2 regions of the Planococcus sp. SSTMD024 genome follow, and region 1 is predicted to be linked to the other one. Evidence: riboswitches for the same ligand, from Rfam matches in the RefSeq annotation. Region 1 holds a riboswitch; the other holds the start of a gene.
The links. Region 1 has a riboswitch for preQ1 ahead of queC (7-cyano-7-deazaguanine synthase QueC). Riboswitches for the same ligand answer to the same signal wherever they lie in the genome.
Positions count from the first base shown of each region.

Region 2: another riboswitch for preQ1. It lies ahead of queF (preQ(1) synthase); the one in region 1 lies ahead of queC (7-cyano-7-deazaguanine synthase QueC).

Region 1 is NZ_JBGGNS010000006.1:71,672-86,976, reverse strand. Features, by position in the region: gene AB9R92_RS01610 (YtpI family protein) at 36-335, shown strand; gene AB9R92_RS01605 (DRTGG domain-containing protein) at 422-1,729, opposite strand; gene AB9R92_RS01600 (metal-dependent hydrolase) at 1,897-2,577, opposite strand; gene AB9R92_RS01595 (M24 family metallopeptidase) at 2,668-3,765, shown strand; gene ald (alanine dehydrogenase) at 3,829-4,944, opposite strand; gene AB9R92_RS01585 (universal stress protein) at 5,243-5,743, shown strand; gene AB9R92_RS01580 (NADP-dependent oxidoreductase) at 5,794-6,732, opposite strand; PreQ1 riboswitch class I at 6,838-6,881, shown strand; gene queC (7-cyano-7-deazaguanine synthase QueC) at 6,890-7,552, shown strand; gene queD (6-carboxytetrahydropterin synthase QueD) at 7,549-7,971, shown strand; gene queE (7-carboxy-7-deazaguanine synthase QueE) at 7,968-8,675, shown strand; gene AB9R92_RS01560 (zinc ribbon domain-containing protein YjdM) at 8,756-9,082, opposite strand; gene AB9R92_RS01555 (universal stress protein) at 9,174-9,593, opposite strand; gene AB9R92_RS01550 (class I SAM-dependent methyltransferase) at 9,716-10,639, opposite strand; gene tpx (thiol peroxidase) at 10,692-11,198, opposite strand; gene AB9R92_RS01540 (RDD family protein) at 11,235-11,804, opposite strand; gene sppA (signal peptide peptidase SppA) at 11,819-12,829, opposite strand; gene rarD (EamA family transporter RarD) at 12,891-13,823, opposite strand; gene mbcS (acyl-CoA synthetase MbcS) at 13,951-15,305, opposite strand, start outside.
Region 2 is NZ_JBGGNS010000020.1:99,657-114,961, reverse strand. Features, by position in the region: gene AB9R92_RS06390 (STAS domain-containing protein) at 1-323, opposite strand, end outside; gene AB9R92_RS06385 (hypothetical protein) at 510-1,703, shown strand; gene AB9R92_RS06380 (thiol-disulfide oxidoreductase DCC family protein) at 1,775-2,176, opposite strand; gene AB9R92_RS06375 (nuclear transport factor 2 family protein) at 2,218-2,583, opposite strand; gene AB9R92_RS06370 (TraR/DksA C4-type zinc finger protein) at 2,643-3,194, opposite strand; gene AB9R92_RS06365 (phosphotransferase family protein) at 3,271-4,200, opposite strand; gene AB9R92_RS06360 (cytochrome P450) at 4,397-5,725, shown strand; PreQ1 riboswitch class I at 6,443-6,490, shown strand; gene queF (preQ(1) synthase) at 6,585-7,079, shown strand; gene AB9R92_RS06350 (queuosine precursor transporter) at 7,092-7,721, shown strand; gene AB9R92_RS06345 (endonuclease/exonuclease/phosphatase family protein) at 7,786-8,622, opposite strand; gene AB9R92_RS06340 (endonuclease/exonuclease/phosphatase family protein) at 8,720-9,466, opposite strand; gene AB9R92_RS06335 (MerR family transcriptional regulator) at 9,562-10,323, opposite strand; gene AB9R92_RS06330 (ABC transporter ATP-binding protein) at 10,386-12,125, opposite strand; gene AB9R92_RS06325 (MFS transporter) at 12,158-13,372, opposite strand; gene AB9R92_RS06320 (class I SAM-dependent rRNA methyltransferase) at 13,513-14,703, opposite strand; gene AB9R92_RS06315 (hypothetical protein) at 14,825-15,028, shown strand.

The sequences.
Region 1 (15,305 bases):
CAATGGAAATAGATTTGCATAACAGGAGGTTCCCCATGCTCATATTCGTATTTTTAATTATCATTTCTGCTGTATTTTATCTTTACTATAAAACGAAACAGATTCGCACGCGTCTGCCGGTGCGCAAAAATTGGTATGCGAGCCGCGCACAGATTGCGCTCGGCAGTTTCATCACCTTTTTCGGCATCAATCAGCTGTTCGTTTTCCAAACTGTCGTCACTTATATCATTGCCGGCATCTTTATCGTTCTTGGCTTGGCGCTGATCGTCCATAATTTCAAGGCGAACCGCCATTACCAAGCGTTTCTCGACGAAGAAACCCGCTTGAACCCATAAAACAGCCCCTCCCTTGCGGAGAGGTTGTTTTTTTTGTGGGCGATTATTGCATACCAGAGACCCCTGCCCTGTCAAGGTAGCGCTCGTTAGCGGTCGAGCAATTGGAAGGTCAGCATCGATTTGCCGATGACTTGCTGTTCATACAACACTTCGACATCGACTTTTGCTGATTTCCGGCTGATGTCCAAGATTGTCGGCCGGATGGTCAATGAAGCATCGAGCTGAACCGGTTTCAGGAAATAGACCGTGATGTTTTCCAACACGCTGTCTTTGCGGTTTTTCGTTTTGAGTGCCGTCGCAGCCGCTTCTGTCAGCACCATCGTATAAGCCCCGTATGACAGCGAGCCATACGCATTGGTCATTTGGGGAGTTACACGGAATTCCAGGCTGAGCGCGTCTTCCTGCACCAAGTTCAATTGGCTTTTGATGATGTCATCGATGGTTTCCCCTTGCTGCGGCTGTCGTTGCGCCGTTTGAATCGCTTTCAATACGTCCTGCCGGCTGATGATGCCCATCAAATTGTGATGGTCGTCGGTGATTGGCAGCAAATCGATTCCTTCCCAGATCATTCGGTGTCCTGCTGCCGCGACGCTCGTCTGCAGCGACACGGTGATCGGGTCTTTGGTCATCACTTTATCGATCGATTCCGTATCCGCTGCGCCGATGACATCACGTGACGTGACGATCCCGACCAGCCTGCCGTTGCTGTCGACGACCGGAAATCCGCCATGTGTCGTTTCATTGTTCAGTTCATTATAGCGGCTGATTGGATCTTTAACGTGCAGGAAATGCGTATTTTCCAGTGGAATCAAAATGTCTTCAATCAGCAGGATCTCTTTTTTGATCAATTGGTCGTAAATCGCCCGGTTGATCATTGTGGCTACCGTAAACGTGTCGTAGCTGGTGGAGATGACCGGCAACTCCAGTTCATCGGCCAGCTTTTTCACTTGGTCAGAAGCATCAAAGCCTCCTGTCACGAGCACTGCCGCCCCTGCCTGCAAGGCGTATTCATGGGCTTTGTAGCGGTTGCCGACAATGAGTAAATTGCCCGCTTCCGTATAGCGCATCATGTCTTCGAGCTGCATTGCCCCGATGACGAATTTGTTCAGTGATTTATGGAGCCCCGCACGCCCGCCGAGCACTTGGCCGTCGACGACTTTAACGATTTCCGCATACGTCAGCCGTTCGATATTCTCTTTTTTCTTGCGCTCGATGCGGATCGTGCCGACCCGTTCGATTGTCGAAACCAGCCGCTTGTTTTCCGCTTCTTTAATGGCCCGGTAAGCCGTGCCCTCTGATACTTGAAGCTCCTTGGCAATCCGGCGAACGGAAATTTTCTCCCCAACAGCCAAAGTCTCGATATAATCCAAAATCTGTTCGTGTTTCGTAGCCATTATTTCACCAATCTTTCTGCTATCCTCTATCCCTTAGTTTAGCATAATCCGAATGGAAGTCGACAATCCGTGCGGCCCCCTTTTAAAAAGCAAAGTTTGGCTTGCGGCAATAAAAAACAGGCAAGGGGGATTATTGCCCTCCCTTGCCCGTCTTCTGTTAATAGATTTTATAAATCGATGCTGTCTCCAGGCTCCATGATCTGCACTTCCGCCTGCTTGACCGCTTGCTTGAATTGCTCCGGGTCCTGCTTGATCGGCGGGAAAGTGTTGTAGTGAATCGGCACCGCCGTCTTCGGATTGATCAGCTCGACGGCGTACGCCGCATCTTCTGGCCCCATCGTGAAGAAATCGCCAATGGGGACAAACGCCAAGTCGATCGAATGGCGTTTGCCGATGATTTCCATGTCCCCGAACACCTCCGTATCGCCGGCGTGATACACCGTCTTCCCTTCCGCTTCGAAGAGAATTCCGGCTGGCATGCCGCCGTAGATCACTTCACCGTCTTCTGTCGTATAGGACGAGCTATGGAATGCTTTCGTGAATTTTACTTTCCCGAAGTCGAACTCTTTGGCGCCGCCCAGGTTCATGCCGACTGCATCCAGCCCTTGCCCGCTGAGGTAGTTTGCCAGTTCCACAGGGGCTACCACGACCGCGCCGCTTGATTTGGCGATGTCCACTGTATCGCCGACATGGTCGTTATGCGCATGCGTCAACAGAATCGCGTCCGGCTTTTCTTCGCTTGCTGTCAAGTCCGTCAATTCGTTTCCGGTAATGAATGGATCGATAAGGATCGTTTTGCCGCCGGTTTGGATTTTCACAACCGAATGACCGTGATATGAGATTTTCATGATATCCCTCCAATAGAGTTTTGGCTCCTTGCTTTCTGCTGTTTTATACCCTGATTTTTGATATGCTACACATGAAGGGGAGGAATACATATGAACAAATTGACCAATTTGCAAAGTTTTTTGAAGCAGCAGCAACTCGACGCGGCGCTCATCACCGACCCGCATAATGTCTTTTATTTGACCGGTTTCAATAGCGACCCGAAAGAGCGCTTGCTCGCCGTCATGGTGTTTGCTGATGCTGAGCCGTTCCTCATCTGCCCGGCAATGGAAGCGCCCGATGCGAAAGCAGCCGGCTGGACTGGCGAAATTGCAGGACATGCCGATACGCAAAACGCGATGCAAGTGCTTTACGAAACAGCAGCTACGCGGAATTTGCCGCTGGAGCACATCGCCATCGAAAAAGCGCATATGAACGTCGAGCGCTACGACGCAATCAACCATTATTTCCAGTCACCCAAGATCCATTCGATCGATGCGCAGATGAACGCGATGCGCGTCATCAAAGACGCGGCCGAACTCGACATCCTGCGCCATGCCGCGTCGCTTGCGGATTACGCCATCGAAGTGGCAGCTGACGTAATGCAAGAAGGCATGACGGAAATCGAATTGATGACCGAAATCGAGACAGCGTTGAAGAAACGCGGCATCACCCATATGTCGTTTGACACCACTGTGCTGACAGGGCCAAAAGCCGCTTCCCCGCACGGCAAAACAGGGCAACGCAAAATTGAACGCGGCGATCTCGTGCTGATGGACCTCGGCGTAATTTATGAGGGATATTGCTCGGACATCACCCGGACGCTGGCTTTCGGCGAACCGAGCGCGCAAGCGAAAGAAGTTTACGATATCGTTAAGCGTGCTGAACAAGCGGCACTTGATGCGGTGCGCCCTGGCGTTACAGCGGCTGAGCTTGATGGAATTGCCCGCAAGACCATCGAAGACGCAGGCTACGGCGAATATTTCACACACCGCCTGGGCCATGGCCTCGGAATTTCCGTCCATGAATTCCCATCGATCCACGGGGGCAACGATATGCCGCTCGAGGCGGGCATGGTCTTTACGATCGAACCTGGCATTTACGTCACGGATCAAGTCGGCGTGCGCATTGAAGACGATCTCGCCGTCACCGAAGACGGCTACGAAGTGCTGACCAAATACCCGAAAGAATTGACGATCATCAATCGATAACGAAAAAGGAGCTGTCCCGGAAATCCACATAGCGGATTTTCCTGGGACAGCTCTTTTGCATTATTATTGCAGCAATTCGTCGACTGATTTGTATTCAAGGCCTTGATCGTCAGCAACGGCTTTATACGTGACATGGCCGTCCATCGTGTTGACGCCTTTTTTCAATGCTTCGTTGTCGAGGACTGCTTGCTTGAGCCCTTTATTGGCGATTTGCACTGCGTAAGGGACCGTCACATTCGTCAAGCCGATTGTCGAGGTGCGCGGAACTGCACCCGGCATGTTCGCTACGGCATAATGGACAACATCATGTTTCACATAAGTCGGTGCATCGTGAGTCGTGATGCGGTCGCTTGTCTCGAAGATGCCGCCCTGGTCGATGGCGATATCGACTACGACAGAACCGGGTTTCATGGATTTGATCATGTCTTCAGTGATCAATTTCGGCGCTTTCGCTCCTGGAATCAATACCGCTCCGATGACTAGATCCGAATCTTTTACCGATTGCGCAATGTTAAGCGGATTAGAAACCAAGGTTTGCACATCTTTGCCGAACAGGTCGTCCAATTGGCGCAAGCGTTCTGGGTTCAAATCAAGAATTGTTACATCAGCACCCATCCCGATCGCCACTTTCGCAGCGTTCGTCCCGGCAACACCACCGCCGACGATCGTCACTTTCCCACGCGAAACGCCAGGGATGCCGCCGAGCAGAATTCCGCCGCCCCCGTGGATTTTCTCGAGGAACTGAGCACCGATCTGTGTCGACATGCGGCCGGCCACTTCGCTCATCGGCGTAAGGAGCGGCAAGGAATTATTCGGAAGTTGAACCGTTTCATAAGCCACGCCTGTCACTTTCGACTTAAGCAAAGCATTCGTCAATTCCACTTCGGGTGCCAAATGCAAGTAAGTGAAAAGCACTTGGCCTTCACGGAAATGCTTGTACTCGCTAGCTACCGGCTCTTTTACTTTCATGACCATGTCCTGTGCCCACGCTTGGTCAGCATCGGCGACGATGACAGCGCCGGCTGCTTCATAATCGGCATCCGTAAAGCCTGACCCTAGCCCTGCGCCTGATTGGATGAAAACTTCATGGCCGAAAAGTGCCAGGTTCACTACTCCCGCCGGTGTCATTGCCACGCGGTTTTCATTGTTCTTAACTTCTGTAGGTACCCCAATACGCATTACAAAACCCTCCATTATATTGTGTCTGAAATAATAAAATGAATCAAACTATCAGTATTTGAAACCAAATCCATTCTAACAGATATTGTTTAATATTGCTCCTTTATTTTGTCTTTCCAAAAGATATTTTTTGACTGGGTAAAATGCGTTATAAAAGCGCTTACGGAAAGAACGAAAGGTATATCGGAATAGTGAAAGAAAAAGAAATAGGAAATTAATCGATAAATTTCACTCTTTAAGGAGGAACAATTTGCCTATGCCTCGAAAGATACAGTATAGACAAAGGAGGAATGTACAGATGACATTAAAGTATAATCAAATCATGGTAGCTGTCGACGGATCGAAAGAAGCGGAGTGGGCTTTTAAAAAGTCCATCGGCATCGCAACACGGAACAACGCGACGTTGAATTTGGTGAACGTAATTGATACTCGTTCCTTCGCTGCAATCGAAGCCTATGACCGCTCAATTGCTGACCGTGCCCAGAAATTCGCTGAAGACTTGCTTGGGGACTATAAAAAAGAAGCCGAAGCCGGCGGTGTGGAAAAGGTCAATATCGTGGTCGATTACGGTTCCCCTAAAACGATGATTCCCCGCGAACTCGCAGAAAGGGTCGAAGCTGACTTGATCATCTGTGGCGCGACTGGTTTGAATGCAGTCGAACGTTTCCTCATCGGCAGTGTTTCCGAGCATATCGTCCGCTCAGCGAAATGCGATGTGCTTGTTGTCCGTACAGCTGAAGCACAGAGTGACGCTCCAGACGATTATTATTCGGAAGAACGCTCCGGAAAACCGGAGTAGCAAACATAAAAGCACACGGCTTGGATGGATGCCGTGTGCTTTTTCTATTTTCATTGCTTCACTTTAATGACGATTTTTCCTCTGGCATGGTGGGATTCGCTTAGTTCATGCGCGTCCCGTACCCCTTCCTCCGTTAGCGGATAGATATGGCCGACTTCCGGTTTCACTTCCCCGCTGACGAATAAATCGCCCAATTTCTTCAATTGCTGCCCGTTCGGCTCCAGCCAGAAACTGCTCACAGTGATGCCCAGTTTTTCTGCCTTCTCCTCATCCGGTTGGCCGGCTATGCTGACGAGCCTGCCGCCGCGCTTCAAAACACCGTAACTTTTTTCAAGCGTTTCTCCGCCCAAGGTATCCAATACGAAATCGAAATTCTCCAAAACTTCCGAGAAATCCTCTTCGTGGTAATCGATTACGCGATTCGCGCCGAGAGACGTGACCAGTTCGTCGTTTTTATCGCTCGCTGTCGTCGCTACATAGCAGCCGATGCTGTTGGCAATCTGGATGGCCATGCTCCCGACACCGCCAGCCCCAGCATGGATGAGTACGCGATCGCCTTTTTTGATATGGCCGATCTCCACCAGGCATTGCCATGCGGTTAGCCCGGTCAACGGAATCGCCGCACCTTGCTCGAAACTCATGCTTTCGGGCATACGCGCCAACAAATTCTCATCTACCGGGACGAATTCCGCATACGTCCCTTGGCGTGTCGTGGCGGGGCGAGCAAAAACCCGGTCGCCGGGGTGGTAATGCTTGACCCCTTCGCCTACTTCCTTGACGACTCCTGCAACATCCCATCCGAGGATGATCGGGAATTCCCACGGCAGCATTTCCTTCAAATAGCCTTCCCTCAGCTTCCAATCAATCGGGTTGACTGAAGTCGCATGGACTTCCACCAATACTTGATGCGCTGAAATGGCCGGCGTCTCCACTTCACGTTCTTTCAATTGCTCTTTACCCCCATACTGGTCAATGACGATCGCTTTCATCTTCACCCACTCCTCCCTTTTACCATCTATATACCCTGACACCATTTCGCTACACATGAAAAAGCACAGGAACTTGCCTATTTATGCTATTATGGGAACTGTTTCATCAAAGAGGTTCGCAAACTCCCTCTCTAAAAAACTAAGGAGCTGTATATTAATGAAAAATGAAAAAGCAGTCGTGGTCTTCAGCGGCGGGCAAGACAGCACCACTTGCCTATTTTGGGCGCTCGAACAATTCAGCGAAGTGAAGGCCGTCACTTTCGATTACGGCCAGCGCCACTCCCAGGAAATCGACCACGCAAAACACATCGCCGAGACGCTCGGCGTACCATTGCAAGTGCTCGATATGGGGCTCATCAATCAATTATCCGCCAACGCTTTGACACGCGATTCGATCGAAGTGGAAGAACAACAGGACGGCCCGCCTTCCACATTCGTTCCCGGGCGCAATTTATTGTTCCTGTCTTTTGCCGCGATTTACGCCGATGCATTCGGCGCACGCCATCTCGTGACCGGTGTTAGCGAGACGGATTTCAGCGGCTATCCGGATTGCCGGGATACGTTTATCCGTTCGCTCAATGTCAGCCTCAACTTATCGATGGACAAGCAATTCGTCATCCACACCCCGCTCATGTGGCTTGATAAAGCAGGTGTCTGGGAATTGTCCGACGAACTCGGCGCATTCGATTTCGTCCAGACCGAAACCTTGACCTGCTACCACGGCATTCCGGCAGCAGGCTGCGGCACATGCCCGTCTTGTGTGCTGCGAAATGAAGGCTTGCAGACGTATTTGTCCCACAAGGCAGGTGCGAAATCTTGATGCAGCAATTCTATCCTTCTGTCCCGCATCCTTATAGCTTCGAATTGAATAAAGATATGCATTTTTCCGCGGCGCATTATATTCCTGCCGAGGAAGCGGGCAAATGCGCGAAAATGCATGGCCATACCTATCATTTGAATATTACGATTGCCGGCGACCGATTGAATGGCACCGGTTTTCTCATCGATTTTAAACAATTGAAAGACCTGATCCACAAACGCTACGATCACAGCGTCTTGAATGACCATCCGGAATTTGCTGACACGTTCCCGACAACCGAACAGCTCGCACAGCAAATACACAAGCTGATCCAGGACACACTCGACCGTTCGGACAACCAGCCGACATGCATTCAAGTCATCGTCCGGGAAACCCCGACAAGCTATGTCGTCTACCGGCCGAAAGAGGTGTCTTCATGAAGATTCCCGTGATGGAAGTATTCGGCCCGACGATCCAAGGCGAAGGCATGGTCATGGGCCAGAAAACGATGTTCGTCCGGACCGCTGGCTGCGACTATTCCTGTTCATGGTGCGATTCCAAATTCACTTGGGACGGTACCGGAAAAAGCGTCATGATGACCGCAGATGACATTGCCCAGCAGCTTGAAGAGCTCGGAAACGACGCTTTTTCACACGTCACCATTTCCGGAGGCAACCCCGCACTTCATAAAGGCATCGCGGAATTGGTCGCATTATGCCAAGGAAAAGGATGGCGCACAGCTGTCGAAACGCAAGGCAGCATCTGGCAGGATTGGCTCTTGGAAATCGATGAAGTCACCGTCTCCCCGAAGCCTCCGAGTTCTGGCATGATTTTGGACTACTCCAAGCTGGATGCAATGCTTGGCAAACTGTCGTCAGCTCAAGCCAGCCTGAAAGTTGTCATTTTTGATGATTCCGATTTCTTTTTCGCAGAACAGCTTCATCTGCGCTATCCGTCCTTCCCGTTCTTTTTGCAAGTCGGCAATGACGACACCCAGACGGCCGACGACGAAAAACTGGTCCAACATCTGCTCTCGCGCTACCAATGGCTGATCGATAGGCATTTATCGTCCGTCCCTCTCAACGACGCAAAAGTGCTGCCGCAGCTCCACACACTGTTATGGGGCAATAAGCGCGGCGTATAAATGGCAAAAAAAACCGGCCATTCCGCCAATAACTGGGGAATGGCCGGTTTTTCTATTGGATTCCTACAATATTCAAAGGCTCACGCTTTTTTCACAAATTCCGATTTCAGCTGCATCGCGCCGAAGCCATCGATCTTGCAATCGATATTATGGTCTCCGTCCACGAGCCGGATGCTTTTGACTTTCGTTCCGATTTTTAAAGTATTGGAACTGCCTTTCACTTTTAAATCCTTGATGACCGTAACAGCGTCCCCGTCCTGCAAAATATTCCCGACGGCATCGCGCACTTCTTCTTGCTGTTGTTCAGCCGGGTCCCATTCATGTGTACATTCCGGGCAGACCACCATTCCCGCATCTTCATACGTATACTCAGAACCGCATATCGGGCAATTCGGCAACTCCATCATCGATCTACTCATCTCCCATAATTCACGATGCTTCTTGCACCGACAGATATCTACAGTATACCAAAGCCTTGCGCGGCACGGTGGTCAATTTTCACTTGACCACCAGAACCGGGCATTCTGCGTGATTGACGACTTTATGGCTGACACTGCCGAGCATCACTTCGCGGATCGGCGACAACCCGCGGCTGCCGAGGACTACAAGATCATACGCCTTTTCCTTGGTCATCTTGACGATAGCAGGGCCCGGAATGCCATGCAGCACTTCAACATGATGAAATATTTTCTCCCTATCGAGCATTTCGGTTACCGGCTGGATTTTCTTCCGCCTGGCCAGATCGAATTCCATCGCCGATGCGTCATGGATTACTTCATTCTCATCTTCCTTATAGTCGGAAACATAGACAACCGTCACTTCCGCCCCATCGACCAAACTGGCAATCTTCATTGCTTCTCTGGCTGCACGGATCGAGTTTTCCGAACCGTCGACTGCCAATAAGATTTGCTGATACATACTCCCACTCCTTTCAAGCTGATCGGTCTCCTGTCTCTTTACGCTATTCGCCGTTAGCTTGAAAGTTCCTGCCTTTTCACAGAAACCAAAAAACCGGCCCTTTTTAAAAGGGCCGGTTGTTGTCATGCTTTGTTTTCTTTGAACCATCCGTTGACTTGCGTGAAAAATTTCGCCATCGTTTCAGGCTTCGACATATTCGGGACACGCGCAAGAAGCACTTCTTTCGGCGCTTTCAATCCGTCTTGTTTCTTTTGCAACACCAAAACGGCTTTGGCATGCTGGGCATTTTTGAAGATGTTCTCCGGCAGTTCCATCACCGCCTGTATGTGGGCCTGCTGTTTCAGGAAGCTGTGCAATTGCCCGGCAAGCGGCGACTCGAAGATATTCCGAGGAATGACAAAGAACAAATAGCCGCCTTCTTTTGTATGCTTCAAGGATTGCTCGATAAACAAGTGATGGGCATAGGACATGCCTTCTTCCGCTTTTAATTCGTAATTCGAGGCAGTCGCTTCGTCCGGGTAATAACCGACCGGCAAATCGGAAACGACGCAATCGACCGGATCGATCAATAGCGGCTGCAGGGCATCCTGCAAATAAAACCTTACCGGCTGTTCGATCAAATTGCCTATGTTCGAAGCCAGGCGGATCAACAGGTCGTCCAGTTCGACGGCTGTGCCGCTCATACGCCCGTCCAGATAATTCATCACCGTAAATAAAAGATTGCCTGTACCCGCTGCCGGGTCGAGAACCGTCGCCTGCTTTTCCTTGACGAATAGCTCCACCAGATAGCCGATCAACAAGCCAAGGGCATCCGGCGTCATTTGGTGATGGGGCTGGACATGCTCTTTCATGCCTTTCAAGATCGACAACTGGATCGCTTTTCGCATATCTTCTTTCGTTGCGCCTTGTGCGATAGGCAATTGCCCGTCCAGCCAGCGTTCGGTTGTCGTGAGCAAACTTTCCAGATAGGAAGTTTCTTCCTGTTTTTGGATCGATACGGTTTCGTTGTCGATCGCCGTAAAAATGGTTTCCATCGATGAATTCATAAATCTCCGTCCTCAATAAGGAAACCCACTCGGCTAGAGTGGGTTCCTGGTATTAGTTTGTCAGCTCTTTTACTGCTGCTAGTGCTTTGTCGTAATCCGGGTGGTCGGTGCCTTCTGCCACATATTCCACATAACTAACTTTCCCGTCTTTGTCGACAACGAAAATGGAACGTGCCAACAAGCGCAGCTCCTGCATCGTCAAGCCGTACGCTTCACCAAACGAAAGATCGCGGTGGTCGGACAAAGTCGTGATCGATTCGACACCGTTGATTTCTGTCCAGCGCTTTTGCGCAAATGGCAAGTCGCAGGAAACCGTCAGCACTTCGACGTCTTCTCCAAGAGATGCCGCTTCTTCGCTGAAACGTTTTGTCTGGTCGGAACAAACTCCTGTATCGAGTGATGGAACAACACTGACCAAAAGCACTTTGCCTTTAAAATCATGCAGGGTTTTCGGTTCCAGGCTGTTCGATAACGCCGTGAAATCCGGTGCCTCGTCGCCCACTTTCACTTCATTGCCTGGCAATGTTACAGGGTTTTGCTTGAATGTGATTTGTACCAAATTGCAACGCCTCCCTTTCAGATTACCTTTATCATACTAAATGGTTTCACTCTCTTGCAACCGAGACCCTTCCAGCCGTTTTCTCGCCATCTGCTGTTTGCGATAGGCTTCCTCATGCACAACGGTCGTATCCGCGATGAAATCATGCACGCCTTGCTTCAAAGGCGTGAAGCCGACAATCCAGTACAAAGGCAAGATTGTCACCGAAATAAAGCGGCCGATCCATTCGCGGAACAATAAAGTGGACCAGGATAAACGCTCCGTTTTCAGCGAAACGACCCGCAAGCCGAAAATCATCTTGCCGACCGTTTGCGCGAAAAATTTGGTCATCAGCACAAAATAGCCGTAAAAGACAATGGCTGTCAAAATCGCATAAGGCGCATACCATGCCGTTTCAGCCGTGTCCCAGCCAAATAACGCAAAAACGGGACGGATCAAGATAGAAGAAACTGCCGAAATAACCAGGACATCGATCAAATACGCCCAAAAGCGCATCCAGAAACCAGCCGGCTTGCGTTCGTAGAACAGGACTTTATCGTTTTCCGGCCGGGCCGGCGGAGTTGCAGCCGCTTGCTCCACCGCATCATTATTGACGTGATCAGTCATGCTTCTCCACCTCCTTAATTTTCACCGTAAAGATACATCATGCGCGGCCCGCTATTTTGGGACAGCATATCCGAGATGAACTTCGTTTCCATATCCATGCCAAAGAGTGAGCCAGCCTTCATCGCAAATAGTGAAGACCAGTTATCGCCAGCACCGTATTCAAAGACTTCGCCATCCGCTAGATCGAAATCATCGCGCATCGCTTGGATAACGTCTTCTGCAAATCCGAAATCATCAGCAAGGTTCGCTTCTACTGCTTGGCGGCCGTTCATGATGCGCCCATCTGCGTATTCCTTCACTTCCGCTTCCGTCATATCGCGCCCTTCTTCGATAACATCGACAAATTGCTCATAAGAACTGTCGAGCATGTCTTGCAAAAGCGCCCGTTCTTCTTCTGTCATTTCACGTGTCGGGCTCATGATGTCTTTGTATGGCCCTGATTTGATGGTGACAAAATCCACGCCGTAGCGTTCTGCCAATTCTCCATAATTGACGCTTTGCATGATGACGCCGATCGACCCTGTCAAAGTTTCTTCACTGACAAAGATCTTTTCAGCTGGGGCGGCAATATAATAACCGCCTGATGCAGCCATCGCTCCCATTGAAACATAGAGCGGCTTGCCGGTTTCTTCCTGGATTTCCTTAATCTTGTCGTGGATCTGCGCGGACTCGACGACCCCTCCACCAGGGGAGTTGACTTGCAAGACGACGCCTTTGACGCTGCTGTCTTCTTTAACTGCTTGCAATTGTTCCATGAACAAATCATGGTTATAGCCGGCAGCGGCAAAAACGGAAGATTCTCCTGTATCCTGGATCGCCCCGTCCACATTCAATACGGCAATGCGGTTGGATGCATCGCCCGGTTCAACCACCTGTTCGCTCAAGGCTGTTTGTTCCATTCCCGTCCAATCATCAAATCCTGAAGTGAAATCCGACTGCAGCACCGTGAACGCCGAGTTTATGACCAGAGATATTACCAGCAACGCAGCAGCGGCGACTAAAGCAATCCATCGTTTTGTGTTCATCATGTTTCAGTTCCCTCCTTAAGTATTCCATTTAACTATACGGCACAGCATTCAATATGTTTCACTTTCCGCTAAATTCGGCACCAACTATATGGCGGTTTTTTCTCATCCGCCTTGCTTCCATTATTTTCGAGCCGGTGAACAAGATCAAGGCGCTCCAGATAAACGAGAAGGAAATGACCGACACCAAGCCGAACTCCTCACCGTAGAGGAAAACGCCAATCAACAGCATTAAGCTCGGGGCAATATACTGAAGGAAGCCGATCATATACAACGGAATGAGCGGCGCTCCCATGGCAAATAATAACAGCGGCAAGGCGGTCAGAAAACCGCTAAGGATGACGAGCAAATCAGTCGATACGCCGCTGTGCCAAAATGCCGCGCGGTCGATCGAAAACAAATAGACATAATAAGCAGTCGCAAACGGCAGCACGAAAAGCGTCTCGATCGCAAGGCCCCTGAGCGCATTCAATTGAATGGTCTTTTTGATCAACCCGTAGAACGCAAAGCTGAACGCCATGCCAAGCGCGAGCCAAGGCAAAGTCCCATAGGAAATCGTGATGACCGACACGCCGATTGCGGCAAGCACGAACGCAATCTTTACGGCTGGTGACAGCTTTTCCTTTAAAAAGAACGAGCCGAGCAAAACGGAAATCAGCGGGTTGATGTAATAGCCGAGGCTCGTTTCGACGATCCGGTCGTTGGTCACGGCATAAATATAGAAAAACCAGTTGGCCGAAATCAGGAACGAAGCAAGCATAAGCAGGAAGAAAGTTTTCTTCGATTTCCATAAAGACCTGACATCTTCCATAAACCGCTTGCCGCCTCCTGTCAGCACGATAAAGCCGAGCGTCAGCCAAAACGCCCAAAAAATACGGCCGGCCAATAATTCATCGGCAGGCACATGGTCGACTTGCTTCCAGAATATCGGAAGGAATCCCCATATTGTATAGGTTAAAATCGTCAATAATGTTCCTTTTTTCTCTTCACTCATCTTCGCATCGCGCACCATTCCTAAAGTATTTTTATTCACGAAATAATAGACCCATTATATGCCTGCCCTAATGGAAAGTAAATACAGCAAAAGCCCCCGGTATGAGCGGGGGCTTTTGGATAACTTATTACTTTTTTGCGCTTTCGGCTTGCCGCAGTTCGACACGGCGGATCTTTCCGGATGCGGTTTTCGGCAACTCCGTACGGAACTCGATTGCACGCGGATATTTGTATGGTGCCGTCAATTCCTTGACGTGGTTCTGAAGTTCCGTGATGAGCTCTTCTCCGCCATCATTGCCTTCAGTCAAGACGACGAACGCCTTGACGATCGTCCCGCGGATTTCATCCGGCGAACCCACGACGGCGCATTCCTGGACGGCAGGATGCTTGACGAGCGCATCTTCCACTTCGAACGGCCCGATTGTATAGCCGGAGGAAATGATGATGTCATCACCGCGCCCTTCAAACCAGAAAAAACCGTCTTCATCTTTTGACGCTTTGTCGCCCGTGACATAATAATCGCCGCGGAACTGCATTTGCGTCCGCTCCGCGTCTTTGAAATATTCCTTAAAGAGCGCCGGCGTCTCGACGTGCACAGCGATGTCCCCGACTTCTCCAACTGCACAAGGTTCGCCGTTATCGTCGATGATTTCCACCCGGTTGCCCGGCGTCGGTTTGCCCATCGAGCCTGTGCGCCCTTTTGTGCCTTTCATCGTGCCGACAAGCAATGTGTTTTCGGTCTGCCCATAGCCGTCGCGCACATCCAACTCGAAATGCTTGCGGAACACATCGATCACTTCAGCATTCAACGGCTCACCTGCCGACACGGCACTGTGAAGCGCGCTTAAATCGTATTTCGCCAAATCTTTCTGCTTTGCCATCAGGCGGTATTCCGTCGGCGTGCAGCACAGCACGTTGATTTTACGCTCTTGCAAAAGCTCCAGGTATACTGCCGGGTCAAATTTGCCGTTGTAGACAAATGCCGTCGCCCCGCTTCCAAGCGTCGCGAGGAACGGGCTCCAAATCCACTTTTGCCAGCCTGGACTCGCCGTCGCCCAAACTAAATCGCCTTTTTCTGCACCGAGCCAATGCTCCGCAGAGGTGCGCAAATGGGCATAAGCCCAGCCGTGGCTGTGGACGACGCCTTTTGGATTTCCGGTCGTCCCCGACGTGTAGGATAGAAACGCCATATCGTCATTCTTGGTCGGTGCCGCGTCGTAACGATCAGAAGCTGAAGCCATTTCGTCCGTCAACGAAATCCAGGAATCCGATCCTTGGCCGATGACGAAATTCGTCAGCCCGTCCATTTTTGCGACTCCCTCGAATTGGCCCAGAAACGGTTCATATGCGATGACCGCTTTGGCTTCGCTATGGTTCAGGCGGTAAGAGATGTCTTTTGCCCGCAGCATTTCAGAACTTGGAATAACAACAAGCCCCGCTTTCAATGCCCCGACATAGACTATGTAGGCTTCGATAAGGCGAG
Region 2 (15,305 bases), on a different contig from region 1:
ATAAAACAACCTGTTTCGAATCCATCGGCAATCCCCAAAGAACGCGTCAATTCGTGTTCCCCAATCCGTTCGATGATCAAGGTCTCCGCCCCATGCTCGATGCTCAAAGCCGACAGCATGCATGGCAGCGGGGGTGCTTCCCCTTCTTCAATCAAATGATGCTTCGTGTTATGTACCTTGACGATTTTTTGGGCGCCGCCCTCTTGTTTAGAAATATAAAAACTGTTCATGCCTGCTTGCTTGCTGAGAATTTGGAGAATATAAGAAGCCGCTTCGTCGAAATCATTGAAATCCCTTATCTTTTCCAGATTTCCCCTCACCATTCACCCATCTCCCCTTCTCAACTTATTTTCGACCCGGAAATTCCACTCGTTCTTTTATCTACCTACATTATAACGCTCTTTATTATCTGAAATATTTAAATTGTGTAACAAAACCAGTTTTTTTAATATGTTCATGATTTCCAAATATCGGGTATACCATATCACAAGCGAAAAGGAGGCTCCTCAATGAACAAAGAATGGGACATTGAATTACTGGAACAAACCGATAGCATGATTTCCTTCACTTGGACCCCGACGGATGAAGTTTCACGAATAAAAAAAGACGGAGAAATCGTCTATACAGGCACTCAGGCGTCATTTCGCGATGAAGGCCTGAGCCCTGGCGAATTGTTCTGTTACACCATAGAACGCCAAACCGCACAAGGCAGCTGGGTGTCCGCCTTGAAACTGTTGACCGGCACCGAAAAGCGCGATCCCGAGAGCATCAATCAACTCGAACAGATTGTCCTCTCGACTATCGTTTCTCACAAGCGGGTGTCACTTGCGTGGGGAGCGATCGACGGCATCGATGAATACGTAATCTACCGCGACGGCGAGCAAGTCGCAAAGCTTGGAAATACCCAATTCACCGACCGGGATGTGCCACAAGATCGCGAAGTAATTTATTGGATACGCGCGAAACGCCCTGTCGAACGGACCGAAAGCCCATTACGAAAAATCAAATCACTCGCAGCCAATATATTCGGGGCATTAAATATCGGCTCATCACCAGAGCAAGCCGCGGTTGAAAAGTTCTGGCTGTCGAAAAAGATCGCGCCGCTCAATCAATTACTCGAAAACGGCCAGGGAAAGGCGCCGGAACTGAAATGGCATTTGCGCTACCTGACCTTTTTGCCGGATGATGTGTTGAAAAACCCTAATCTGACCTCTCCGAACCCTTACTTCCAAGGGGACAACCGGACATTCGACCCGGAATCAAAACATTACCGGTCACTCACCAATTGCATCGTCGACCTCACGGAAGAACAGGGCACATTCGACTTTGACAAAGATATCGGCACCAGCATCGCCTATAATTGGCGGCGCAAGTTCCGTAAAGCGGATGTGGCTTCGAGTGAAGGCATCGACGCCAAAATATCGGAAGAGACGGCCCAAAAAACCGGGATCCTGCTCACCCACAGCGTCGGGAATCCGTTGACGACTTCACCGAACATCGATTACGAAGTATCCGCGACCTTTTACCGCAACGGCGTATATGATTTCATCGGCGTCCATGATCAATCGCCGAATCATGAGATCTACTTGAAGCTCGGGGATAATGGAACATGGCAGCCGATCCACCAGACCGAAAGCGAAGGGCTCGCCTGGATGGCCGACCCGATCGCTGCCCATTATTGGCGCTTTTCCAACTTCCTTTAATCATGGTACGAAAGAATTTCTCCATATAAAAAGGGCAGTTCCAGGTTTTCTGGAACTGCCCTTTGACGTCTTTAATATTGATCCAAAAACCGCTTGCGGATATGCGGAGGCGGCAGCATGCAGCTGTCGAGCTTGCCGAATACTTTATAACGGTTTTTGGCGATGACATCATATGCCCCGTCGCGCAGTACGCGCGGAAATGGCTGAAGATGATACGCCAATTTCCAAAGGCCCGTCAAATGGTGTGAAATCTTGAGCGCGCCTTCCGATTTGACGTACGCTTCGCCGCCTTCGATCAACACAAGGCTGTCGACATCGTCCGGAATATTGTGCTTTTTGGAAAGCTCCTGTCCAATCTCGCTTTGCAGGGAAGCGAATTGAAAATAACCTGCCGGGTCATGATTGATGATGAACTGCACACTGGAATCGCAAAAATTGCAATCTCCATCGAATAACACAATCGCATGCTCCATAGATGATCCTCCTTTAAACTAATGCCTGTATTTCATGTTCCCTATTCCCATTTCTTGAAACCATCTGTCTTCGTTCCTTGGTGGAAGAACAGCTTCCAGCCGTCCTGGCGTTTTTTCCAGACCGAACTGCGATGGGTCCACACCCCTGTCGTCCGGTTTTCCAATACATACACCGTCAGAACCGACTCCGGGCCGAGCACTTTCGCTTCAAAGCGAAAAATGTGATAGTCGTCTTCTTGCAAATCATAGTCCCCGTTAAAATCGGAACGTTGGCACACCCCGCCGGACATGCCGAATTCAAAAAACTCGTCATCCAGTATGCCGGACATGTTCCAGTTCGATTCCCTGACCACCGGTGCCAAATGGCTGTTCTCCAATGCCAGGAATTGTTTACGCAAGCTGTCCATTCCGTTGCCTCCTCCATCCATATGTATTAAAAAAAGCCCCGGCGAGCGCCGGGACCAGATTATTTAAATTGTTCATCTTCTTCTGCTTCGTCGTCTTTGTAGAAATCTTCCTGATCTTCGCCCGGCTGGTCTTGAGGGCCGTCTGAAGAACCGAAATTCTCCACATCTTCAAAGCTGTTTTCATAATCGCGGATCCTGCCGTCGTCCGATCTTGCCGGGCGGTCAGTCGATGATCCAAGAACGTCTTCCTCTGAAGGCCGGCTTTCAAGGTCCAAGCTATGGTCGGCGTGATCGATGCAAGTCAGCGCGGTCGGCATGGCTTCCAGCCGTTCGTACGGAATGTCTTTTCCGCACACTGCGCACTTGCCGTAAGTTCCCTCTTCAATGGCTTTCAGCGCAGCGAGCACGTCTTCATGCTCTTCTTCCTTGAATTGCTCCATCGCCATTCCGCGTTCCTGATCATACAAATCAGTGGCGTTATCGCCTGGGTGATTATCGTAATTGGATAGTTCGCTGGTTTCGAATTCCTCGGTATGTTCCATCCGTTCCTCGAGCGATTTCAATTGCGCTTCGAGTTCTTGCTTCAAGTTCTTTTGCTGTTCGTCCGTCATTATGACTCCTCCTCCAAATACTCGCTTGTGCTATATATATTGCCTTTCTCGGAGAAATCAAACCTCAGGGCGCAGCTCAGAAATCATCGAAGCGGTCCATTAAGCTCATCAAATACTCATCCAAACGGTAACGGACCAATTCGTCGGACAGGCCGGTCAGGCCGAATGTCTTCCATCCAGGATAAACCGCCGGGCTGCCGTCCAAAGTATCGATCAGCGACAGCAAGTCCCAGTATGGATCGTAAGCAAACGACTCGCCGGCATGGCGTTCGTAAGCATCCAAAAATTCGTTGGCGACCCGGGTGCCGTAAAGCTGTGCCAAATTGACGCGGCAATGCCCGACATCAACTCCCGCCGGCCCGCGGCACGTATTGACCCAATCAACGACCGCGCTCACACGCCCCTCTTCCCATAGAATATTTCCCGGGTGATAATCGCGGTGGATCAAGCAATACTCCACTGGCGGCCCACCCGCGGCTACAATATAGAACGCGCGCATCCAATCGCCTTCCACACGCGACCATTTCGGCCGCTCGAGGCGCCTCGCATCGTTATAGGCAAAATATTCATAAGGAAAGCCTTCTGCTTTGTGGCGATGGATCTCAGCTAGCGTCCCAGCAAGCCCGTCAAGCCACGCTGCATCATATGCAGGGGGCAAGATGACCGCCCCCGGAACTTTTGTCATCAACACGGCCGGCATGCCGCACGCTTCGCCGCTTTCGTCAAACGCCATAATGCGCGGCGCGGGAATGCCCGCTTTTTCTGCAAGCTCCAGGCTCATCGCTTCATGCTTCGCCAAGTCCGGTTCCTGGTCGAGCCACTCCCCTTTATGGTGAAGGCGCAACACGACGCTCTTTTGCTCTCCATCTTTACTTGCGCGAATTTCATAAAGCAGTGAAGAAGTCCCACCTTCTAACGGAACAGCTTCTTCCAACGCAGCTCCTGGCCATTTCGATTCGACCCATTCGAGTGCCTGGCGGGATAAGCCGCCGAATCCATTTGTCATCCTTGCCGCTCCTTTCAGCCTATCTTTTGCTTTAAGTGTACCATGAAAAAACGCCTACTCCAGCTTTTTGATATCCGCCAGCTCGAAATTTGGGAAGCGTTTACCGCGGCGCCTGAAGGGTATGGTTCCCTACAATGACTTTTCAACTTAACAGGTGAATCACCTGCATTGAACATACTGAAGGAGCTGACGTTACATGAAAGTGAAGCACCCGATCCCGAAAGCAAAAGAATTAGACAATACCCTCTCCCTTCTCGGAGAAGGATTTGATTTCCTGCCTGGCCGCCGCAAAGAGCTGGGTTCGGATATTTTTGAAACCCGCCTGCTCGGGAAAAAGGTAGTATGCATGGCCGGCGAAGAAGCGGCTGAACTGTTCTACAATAACGATTATTTCAAACGAAGCGGCGCAGCGCCGCTTCCGCTTGAGCAAACGCTATTCGGGCGAGGTGCGGTCCATGGCCGCGACGGCGAGGACCATCACCAGCAAAAGCGCATGTTCCTGTCGATGATGACACCTGAACGGTTGGAAGACGCCAAACGCATGATGATCCAAGAACTCGATGCCAAGGCCGAACAATGGGAGCAGATGGACGAAGTCGTCCTATTGGATGAAATCGAAGAAATCTTCACGCGCTCCATGATCCATTGGGCCGGCTTGCCGATGAAAGAAAGCGAAGTCAAGCAGCGCACATGGGAGCTCGTGACGATGGTCGATTCATTCGGCCTTACTGAAGGACGCTACCTTGAAGGCATGAAAGCGCGCAATGCGCACGAAGACTGGCTGAAAAAAATCATCAAGCAAATCCGTAAAGGCGAATACAACCCGCCAGCTTATACCGCAGCGTACATCGTCGCCCATCACCGGACACCGAACGGCAAGCTGCTCGACCTCGAGACGGCAGCTGTCGACTTGAATAACGCCTACCGCCCGATGATCGCCACGGCATACTTTATCGTCTTCGGCGTCATGGCGATGCACGAAAATCCAGTCACGCGCGGCAAACTCCAGGCAGACGAAAACAATTACAGCCACAATTTCGCCCAGGAAGTGCGCCGTTATTACCCGTTCGCACCCGTCATGGCAGCAATCTCCAAAAAAGATTTCAACTGGAACGGCGTCCACTTCAAAAAAGACATGCGCGTCATTCTGGACCTTTACGGCACGAACCATCACCCGGATTCCTGGGACAACGCCGATGAATTCATCCCGGAACGTTTCAGCACATGGGACGGCAGCCCGTTTTCTTTCATTCCGCAAGGCGGCGGTGACCACCATACCGGACACCGCTGTGCAGGTGAATGGATGACGGTCATGTATATGCAATCCATCTTCAAATACTTTGCGGAGAACTTGAAATACAGCGTGCCTGAACAAGACTTGTCCTACGACATGTCCCGCATGCCAACTATGCCAAAAAGCCGCTTAATCTTAAAAGACGTCCAAAAACTGAAAAACCGCCCGGACAATGTGTTCTATCACGAACAGAAGAATACGACTGTACAATCAGGTTGTCCGTTCCATTAATAGTTAAAAGCTAGAGATTCTGTCTCTAGCTTTTTTTATTTCTGGAAAAGAAGATAGTGAGGGTTTGCTTGTGGAATCATTCCTGTTCATTAAGTTGAGCTTCATGTTGGTAGTCGCCGCCCTGCTTTGGGTTGGCCTCTTGCAATAAGCCAGGAAGAACACCTGTCTTATTGCGTCGGCTCACCCTTGGCGCTGGGCAGCTTAGATATGTCGTTGTATGTTGAGTGTTTAAATCGATCTGCTTCTATATAAAGTTGCCGGCTAGCGGGGAAATCGCTTCCTGAGATGCGGCGTCTGATACATAAGTTCTTAAACCGAATATCTAGTTGGAAGACGAGGACAAAAACACACTCTCCTTGATCCAAACGATATGAACTATAAAATGTGACCCATTTTCTCATTTTCTGATGAGTGGACAGAAGTAGTTTTCTTCCCCTCTAAAACTGGAGACGGAGTGGAAGGGGGGCTGACTCCTGAGGGACCGCGCGGGCTGGCGAGACAAATGTACGGTGCTCTTTGCCGTACATTGGCTCAACACTCGCCCCTCGGAAAGCAGCCCCCCTGAAACGAAGTCGAAAAGCGGAAGCTTTTCTACTCACTCCTTCATATAGTTAAATGTATGACCCGCAACTTGAAAATGCTAATCCCTAACAAACCAACAATTGACAGAACCGCCCTCATCTTATACGATAAGGCAGGAAATTAAATAACCCGGCAACGGGAGAGGTTCATAGCATTCCACCCTCTATAAAAAACTATGGATTTTGAAATCAAGCCGAATCCACATGCGATTCGGCTTTTCTGTTGTCCGATTTTTTATAGCTCTCCCCCGCCGGCCCATTATAAGGAGGCCACACACATGGCAGGAAGAAACGAAGAAACACTCGAGCATTTGTCTTTGCTCGGCAACCAGAACACACGCTACAAATTTGAATACGACCCCGGCATTCTAGAAGCGATCGACAATCTCCACACGCGCGATTACTTCGTCAAATTCAATTGCCCGGAATTCACGTCGCTGTGCCCGCAAACCGGCCAGCCGGATTTCGCGACGATCTACTTGAGCTTCATCCCAGACAAAAAGCTCGTCGAAAGCAAAGCCTTGAAGCTTTATTTGTTCAGCTTCCGCAACCACGGCGATTTCCATGAAGACGTCGTCAACATCATCATGAACGACTTGATCGAGCTGCTTGACCCGCGCTATATCGAAGTATGGGGCAAGTTCACCCCGCGCGGCGGCTTGTCGATCGACCCGTATACGAACTATGGCAAGCCTGGCACGAAATACGAGGAAATGGCGACGTACCGGATGATGAACCACGACATGAATCCCGAAACGATCACCAACCGATAAGGAGAACCGCCAATGCTACTTTATTTAAACGGCGCTTTTGTCGGCCTGCTCATCCTGTCGAATATTTTGGCCGTAAAGTTATTTTCCATCAGCGAATGGGCCGTGCTGCCGGCTGCGGTCATCGTCTACGTCTTCACGTTCCCGATCACCGACACGATCGCGGAAGTGTACGGCAAAGAAGCCGCCCGCCAAACGGTCATGGCCGGGTTTATCACACAACTCGCGGCCCTGGCGTTCATCTTTGCGGCCATCCATTTGCCATCGGCACCGTTTTTTGCGGACCAGGCAGCGTTCGAGTCGATTTTCTCCGCCGGTTTTCGGGTGACGCTCGCAAGCTTAGTATCGTATTTCATTAGCCAAAACTTGGACGTCACGATTTTCCATAAATTAAAAGCACGTAATGGCGAATCGAAATTGTGGCTGCGCAATAATGCCTCGACGATGGCCAGCCAATTGGTGGATACGACGATTTTCATCACCATCGCTTTTTACGGGACGATGCCGTTGTCGGCATTGGCCGCCATGATTTTGACGCAGTATGTATTCAAATGGGTCGTCGCAGCAGCGGATACGCCGCTTGTCTACCTGCTCGTCAAACTCGCGCGCCGCTCCAAGACAGCCACTCAAAAAAGCTTTGCTTGATTATGGATCAATGCATAACAAAGCCGCCGGCAAACATTGCCGGCGGCTTTTGGAGTTGAATTTTTTAGGATGGCTGGACTGCAGGCACGATGATTGCGCCCAAATCCTGTTTTTGCGTCCAGACGAGCTCTGCGGTAATCGGCAAATGATCCGATACAGCCGTTTCGATTTTTTCTGCATCCCGTACGTCAAAACCGCGGTCAGCAAAAATGTAATCGATGCGTGTCATCGGCTTGAACGATTCACCGGTTTCGTGATTTTCATAAGGAGACGGATACGTATAGGCGTCGCCGCGCTTCGTTTTCAAGAAGACATCCGTCATGGTGTGATGGAGATGGGCCAAGTGGCGATGTGTCGGCGGTGCATTGAAATCGCCCGCGATGATTTTCGGGAAATGGCTTTTGCCGGCAATCTCCAGTATTTCCGCAACGCTCATTTCAAGCTCTTCATCTTTCAATGCTAAATGGGTATTTAGCACTTTGAGGTATGTGCCCCCGACTTCAATAACTGTCTCGAGAACGCCTCGCTGCTCATTATTGTAGATATCAGTAACGACTTGCGTCAAAAAATGGTTTTCTGCGTATTTGATTGGATAAAGGCTTAATGTGGCATTGCCGTACTGGCGGTTCGGGCGTTCCGGGTCATCCGGCGCCTGGTTCAGATTGGCGCCATATGCGGCGTACATTCCGAGCCGTTCGGAAAGCCATTCGACCTGATCCATATAAAAACTGCGGGCTGAAAAATAACGGTCGACTTCCTGAAGCGCCACAATGGTGGCTCCAGACGCTTCGATCACCTGTGCGGTTCTTTCTAAATCCACTTCGCCATCCATTCCCATTCCATGGGCAATATTGAACGACATCACTTTCACTGTTGGTGTCCTGCTGGCATCGCCGTGCATGAGACCATCTCCTTTTCTGGTTGAAACGAATCAGTGGCAGCTGCAATTGTCCCCTTCATTATAGCAAGAATGATGCTTTTTATAAGTTAAAAACAGGTTAAAAATTGTTAGAGTTTTGTAAATTTCTGATTTTTGCCACAATTGGAACGTGGTCCGATGCCTCACTTTCGAGGATCCATGCTTCTGTCGCTTGAAAATGGGCATCATGGAAAATATAATCGATTTTCTGGCCGTGGTCGCCCTGCTTTTTATACGTATCGGGATAAGGTCCCGAACCGAATGCGTTATAAAAATGTTTGGAGAATCGCTGGATGTGCTTCGTAGAAGGCGCAGCATTGAAATCCCCCACCAGCACTTGGGGCAGCGGGTTATCGCTTGTGATGGCGATGATTTCCGTCAAATTGCGGTCCACTTCCTTGTCAATGAGCGATAGATGCGTATTATAGAAAGAAAACCGTTGCCCTGCCAGTTCGATAACCGCTTCGAGCATTCCCCGCGGCTCGAATTTTGCCGGATGGACTTCGACGGCGCTCAGATCATGGTTGCGAAACGACACGATTGGGTAACGGCTCAAGATGGCGTTGCCGTATTCACGCTTCGGCCGCGCCCCCCCAGCTCCCCTGTCGATTAAATTTGGCCCATACGCCATGTGCATGCCGAGCCGGTTAGACAACCATTTGGCCTGGTCCCAAAAACGGCTGCGGGAAGAAAAATTCCGGTCCACTTCCTGCAATCCGGCAATATCCACTTCTCCTCGTTCAATTGTCCGGGCCGTTAGTTCAAGATCCAGCTTCCCATCGATTCGTTTGCCTGATGCAATATTAAAGCTCATCACTGTCAGCATCTTCCCCACCCCCGTCTTCTTTTATTGTTGTTTACTTCCATTCCCCCGCCTTGCCGAATGAAACCAAAAAGGCCCGCCTGTGAGCGGGCCTTTTTTTATTCACTTTGCTGATCTGTATAGGCGATGATGGCATCCCGCAAATACTGTGCTGCCCCTTCGCCGGCTCTTTCATAATAGGCCGCGAAGCGTTCATCCGCCACATACATCTCCGCCAGTCCTGCGTGCGCTTTCGGGTCGTAGCTGCCCCATGTAAACCCGAGCCACTGCCGGTGCAAAGCGGCTATTTCCTGCCCCGAGCTTCCTTTCGGTTCGCCGTCTGTTAGCGCATGCTCCAGCTTGTCCAGAATTTCTTGCTCAAGGCGCTGGAACGCTTCGTATTGTTCCTGGCCCATGCCGAGCATTTTGGCGTTTGAACGATCGACTTCTGCGTCGCCGTATCGCTCGCGGATTTCTCTCCCGTAAACCGCTTCATTGTCCTCAACCAGCTGCTTCTTGAATCCTTCGAACTTATCTTGATCTGCCATTCGACTCTCCCCTTGTTTTGCGGAAATCGTTTTCTCCACATTTGTAATCAAAAGGTCCAGGCGGCTGCGTTCCCGCATCAACTGTTCCCGCTGCCCGATCAATGCTTCGGTTTCATCAAAACCCGGCTCATCCAAAAGCTTCGCGATATCGTGCAGCCCAAAGCCGAGCTCCCGGTAAAACAAGATGAGCTGGAGACGGTCAACTTCCGCACTCCTGTACACGCGGTAGCCAGATTCATTTTTCTGCGGCGTCAATAAACCGATCGAATCGTAATAGCGCAAGGTCCGCGCACTCACGCCGGCAAGCCTAGCCAGTTTCTGCACTGTATACATGCCGCCACCTCCTGATAACTCCACTTTAAACCTTGACGCAGCGTCAAGGTCAAGAGAAAACACTACGTCAATTGCTGTTCGGCAAATTCGCGGTATAGCGCGTGTTTCCCGGTCAACTCCTGGTGGTTCCCAATGCCGGTCACACGCCCGCCTTCGATAAAGATGATCTGATCGGCATCGACGATCGTCGACAAACGATGGGCGATGACCAATGTCGTGCGCCCTTCCATCAAGCGGCCGAGCGCCTGCCCGACGATGCCTTCCGATTGGCTGTCGAGGCTTGCTGTCGCTTCGTCCATCATCAATAACTTCGGATCGCGCAAAAACGCTCGGGCGATCGCAATGCGCTGCCGCTGCCCACCGGACAATTTAACGCCGCGCTCCCCGACTTGTGTATCCAATCCGTCCGGAAACGAAGCGATGAATTCCTCGGCATACGCCATGCGGGATACGCGCCACAGCTCTTCATCCTTATAATTGTCCGCATCCGGCAAGCCATAAGTCAGATTCGCACGGATCGTCCCGCCCATCATGGCGCTTTCCTGTGACACATAGCCGATCTGGTCGCGCCAAGCAGTGATCGCCACATCCCCAATCGGTACATCACCGATTGTAATGATCCCGCCTGTCGGTTCGTAAAAACGCTCAATCAACCCAAAAATGGTTGTTTTGCCCCCACCGCTCGGACCGGCAAATGCAATCTTCTGGCCAGGGTGCGCTTCAAACGAAACGCCTTGCAGCACTGGCTCGCCATTTTCGTAAGCAAAGCTGACGTCTTCAAGGCGCAGCGTTTTGCCGCTGATGTCCATTTCCATGCCCTGCTTTTGTTCTTCAAGTGGCAGCTCCAGAATATCGATGATGCGCTCTGTGGCGCCTTTCGCTTTTTGCAATTCCGTAAAGAAACGCGCAAACGTAGCGAGCGGCACGACGATCTGGAACAAATACAGAAGAAAAGCGACCAACGACCCGGTCGACATGGACCCTTCCGATACACGGATGCCGCCGTAGCCGATGATCATCACGATGACGACCATGACGACTAGATACATGAGCGGGCCGATCAAGGCGTAGACTTTCGCTTCTCTCATGCCGAGCCCGTATAATTTCTGGATGCCCGATAGCCCGCGCTGCTCTTCTACCCGTTCCGCTGTCGAGGATTTCATCAAGCGGATTTCACCGAGCGTTTGCTGCACGTCGCCCGTGAACACGGCCGTTTCGTCCTGCAAGCTGCGGGAAATCTTCGCCATTTTACGCCCTAAAGGAATCATGATGGCGATTGTCAGCGGCACTGCGAGCATCATGATCAAGGTCATTTTCCAATCGAGCACAAGAAGAATCGTGACGGCCCCGATGATCGTAATGATGCCGGTAACGAAATTCGGGAAATGGTCGGTGATGAGATTCCGGACGATGCCGGTATCGTTGACGACACGGCTCACCGTCTGACCGCTTGCATGCTGGTCGAAATAGCCGACACGCAAACGCAGCAAATGAAGCCACATGCGCTCACGCAGTCCGGCCACGATGCGCTGCCCGACCATGCTCAATAAATAAATCGATACGCCGTTGATGACAGCCTGCACGATAAAAGCAGCGGCAAGCGCGGCAATCAATCCCGCGCTCAACGCTTCCACTGAAAACCCGTCCACCAATTCCCTCGTCAGCAACGGGACGAGCAAGCCGACGATGGTTGTGATTAAACTGGTCGCCAGCCCGAAAACAAGCGCCCATTTCGGGATTTTAATCGACGTTAAAAGCGCGAAAAACGGCTTGATTCCCTGTGTTTTCTGAATTGCTTCCATAACTCCATCTCCTATCTATCCGGTCAAACCATTCACGCAGCTGCAATTTTCCGGTCTTTCGGCAAAGCGAGGCCGACCAGCCCAAGAATCGGCAGCACGGAAATGATGATCATCGTTTCGTACACGCCGATCGAATCCATCAACACCCCGATCGCGACGGCACCGATCGCCCCCATGCCAAATGCCAAGCCAACCGTCAGCCCGGACATCGTACCGATTCTGCTCGGTACGAGTTCCTGGGCGTAGACGACCATGACGGAAAAGCTCAGCATGAGGAAAAAGCCCAATATGGAAAGAATGACGGCGACGATCGGCAATGCCACATATGGCAGCACCAGCGCCAGCGGAATCGGCACGATCAACGACAGCACGATGACGCGCTTGCGGCCGATGCGGTCTGCGAGCGGCCCGCCGAAAAAGGTGCCGAACGCCCCAATTCCAAGGAATAGGAAAATGAACATTTGCCCTTGCTGAATCGTCACGCCGTAATTATCCATTAAATGGAATATATAAAAACTCGTGATGGTCGTTATGTAAAAAGTGCGCGCGAAAATAATCAACAACAGCAAGGTCAAAGCAGTACCCACTTGCTTTTTCGTTAAAGGCGGCAAGGAAGACAGCACGGCTTTCTTCACTTTCTCCAATTTGTCACGCTCTAACTGCGCCTTGTACCACGCGGAAATTTTGGATAACACGAAAATGCCGAGTGCTGCGACGAAAAGAAATAATGCCGCGCCCCGTTGCCCAAGTGGCACGAGGATGAAGGCGCTGATCAGAGGCGCCAACGCTTGCCCTGAGTTGCCGCCGACTTGGTAAATCGATTGCGACAAGCCGCGCCTCGAACCTGCTGCCATATACGACACGCGCGAACCTTCCGGGTGGAACACCGCAGAACCGAAGCCAAGGAAAATGACCGACAACAAGATAAGCCAATACTCCGGCGCAAAGGCCAAACCGGCGATCCCGATAAACGAGAACACCATGCCAAGCGGCAATGCATAAGGCATCGGCTTTTTATCGCTCGCAAACCCGATGACCGGCTGCAAGACAGACGCCACCATATTGAGCGCAAAAGCGATCAGCCCGAGCTGCGTGAAGCTGAGACCCAGATCCTTCTCCAAAATCGGGAACATCGCCGGAATCACGGCTTGCAAGGAATCGTTCAGTAAATGGACACCGCCGATCGCGAACATCACCGGATAAACCGGATTCCCCGCGAGCGAAGATGAGGAAATTGCTTTTGTCATAGTGCTGCCTCCAAATTATGTAATCTTATTTTTTCCATTATAAACCAACCCATCCAACAAACGAAATACACAAAAAGCGCAGCTGCACATTCATCAATGAATGCCCATCTGCGCGCTTTGTTTCTGCTTATGAGCCCGCTTTACAGCAAACGGAGGAAGAGCACTTTCAAATAATCGCCTTCCGGAAATCTTCTATCGACATGGAAATCCGCCGGCAGGCTATACGTCTCCACAACTTTGTATTTCTGGTTTCTGTCTTTGAATGCTTTATCGATCATTTGCGTGAATTTCTTCATATTGAACGAAGCGCTGTTGGTCGAAGCGACAATCAAGCCACCCGCTGCCGTAATGTCGATCGTTTCTTTCATCAAATTGGTGTAATCTTTCGCTGCGCTGAAGACATGCTTTTTCGAACGCGCAAAGCTTGGCGGATCGAGGACTACTACATCAAAGCTCAAGTTTTTGCGCTTCGCGTATTTGAAATAATTGAAGACGTCCATAACCAGAATGTCCTGCTCGTCAAAATCGATGCCGTTGACGCTGAACTGCTCGATCGTTTTCGCTGAGCTGCGCTTCGCGAGGTCCACACTCGTTGTCTTGTCGGCACCGCCAAGCGCGGCCGCCACGGAAAAGGCTCCTGTGTACGAAAAGGTATTGAGCACAGTTTTGCCGTCCGCATACTTGGTACGGATTGCCTGGCGCACATCGCGCTGATCCAGGAAAATGCCGGTCATCGCACCGTCGTTCAAATACACCGCGAAGTTCATGCCGTTCTCTTTAACGATCAACGGGAATTCCCCGCGCTCACCCGATACGAAATCATCGTCTTCGATATACTGGCCTTTCGTATCGAAACGTTTTTTCTCATAGATGCCGATGCACTCCACGACATTCTCCAAAGCGGCCACGACGTCTTCGCGGAACGAATAGACCCCTTCGCTGTACCAGGACAGCAAGTAAAATCCTGCGTAATAATCGATCGTCAATCCGCCGAAGCCGTCTCCTTCGCCGTTAAAAACGCGGAAAGCGGTCGTCTCCGGATCGTTGAAGAATTTCTCGCGGCGGCTGAACGCCAATTCCAACTTGCGCTCGATAAAGGCTTGGCCGATTGCCTCGTCCTGGTTTCTCGTCAAGACCCAACCGGCGCCTTTGTTCTGCTCACCGTAATAGCCCGTGCCCAAATATTCCCCGTCTTTGTCGACCAGGCGAAGCAAGGTGCCTTCCGGTGCATCGATTTCACTCATCAATCCGTCTTTTGTGATGAGCGGAGACCCTTTCGCCAATTCATTTCTCAAACTATCCTTTACTGTTGCCGTCAATTCGTTTCTCACAATTCCTCATCCTATCTATGCCGTTGCGTTTTGCATTATAATCAGTGTAAAGGAAATCCGTCGCCCTGCCCACTTTCAAACGCCTTTTTCAGTGAATTGGATAAGGAAAGGAGGAGCCGTCGTGAAAAAGAAATTCTACGTCTACAACATCCTGCTGACCAACGGGGACATGCTGGAAGGCATCCGCATTGAAGGCGCGCTTGAAGACCATTTCATCGGCATTGCCGTCAGCCTGTTTCCGGTCGAAGATGCAGCGGGCAAGACGATTGTCTTGAATCTGTTCCACATCGTGCGTGCGGAGCTTGTGCGCATTGAAGAAATTTAGTGAAGATAGTGAGGGGTTGTTTGCGGAAATGCTGGGATGGTTCGAATGAAGCTTCCTCCAGACATTCGCCGCCGGGCTTTGGGTTGGCCTCTCACAGTAAGCCAAGAAGAACACTTGTCTCACTGTGTCGGCTCACCCTTGGCGCTCGGCGGCTGTGAGATTTCTTTGAGTCGGGTGTGTTTAATCAGATCTGTCTCTTTAGCCAGTTGCCGGCTAGCGGGGGAATCGCTTCCTATGATGCAGCGTCTGACACGTTGGTGCTTGAGTCGAGGATTTT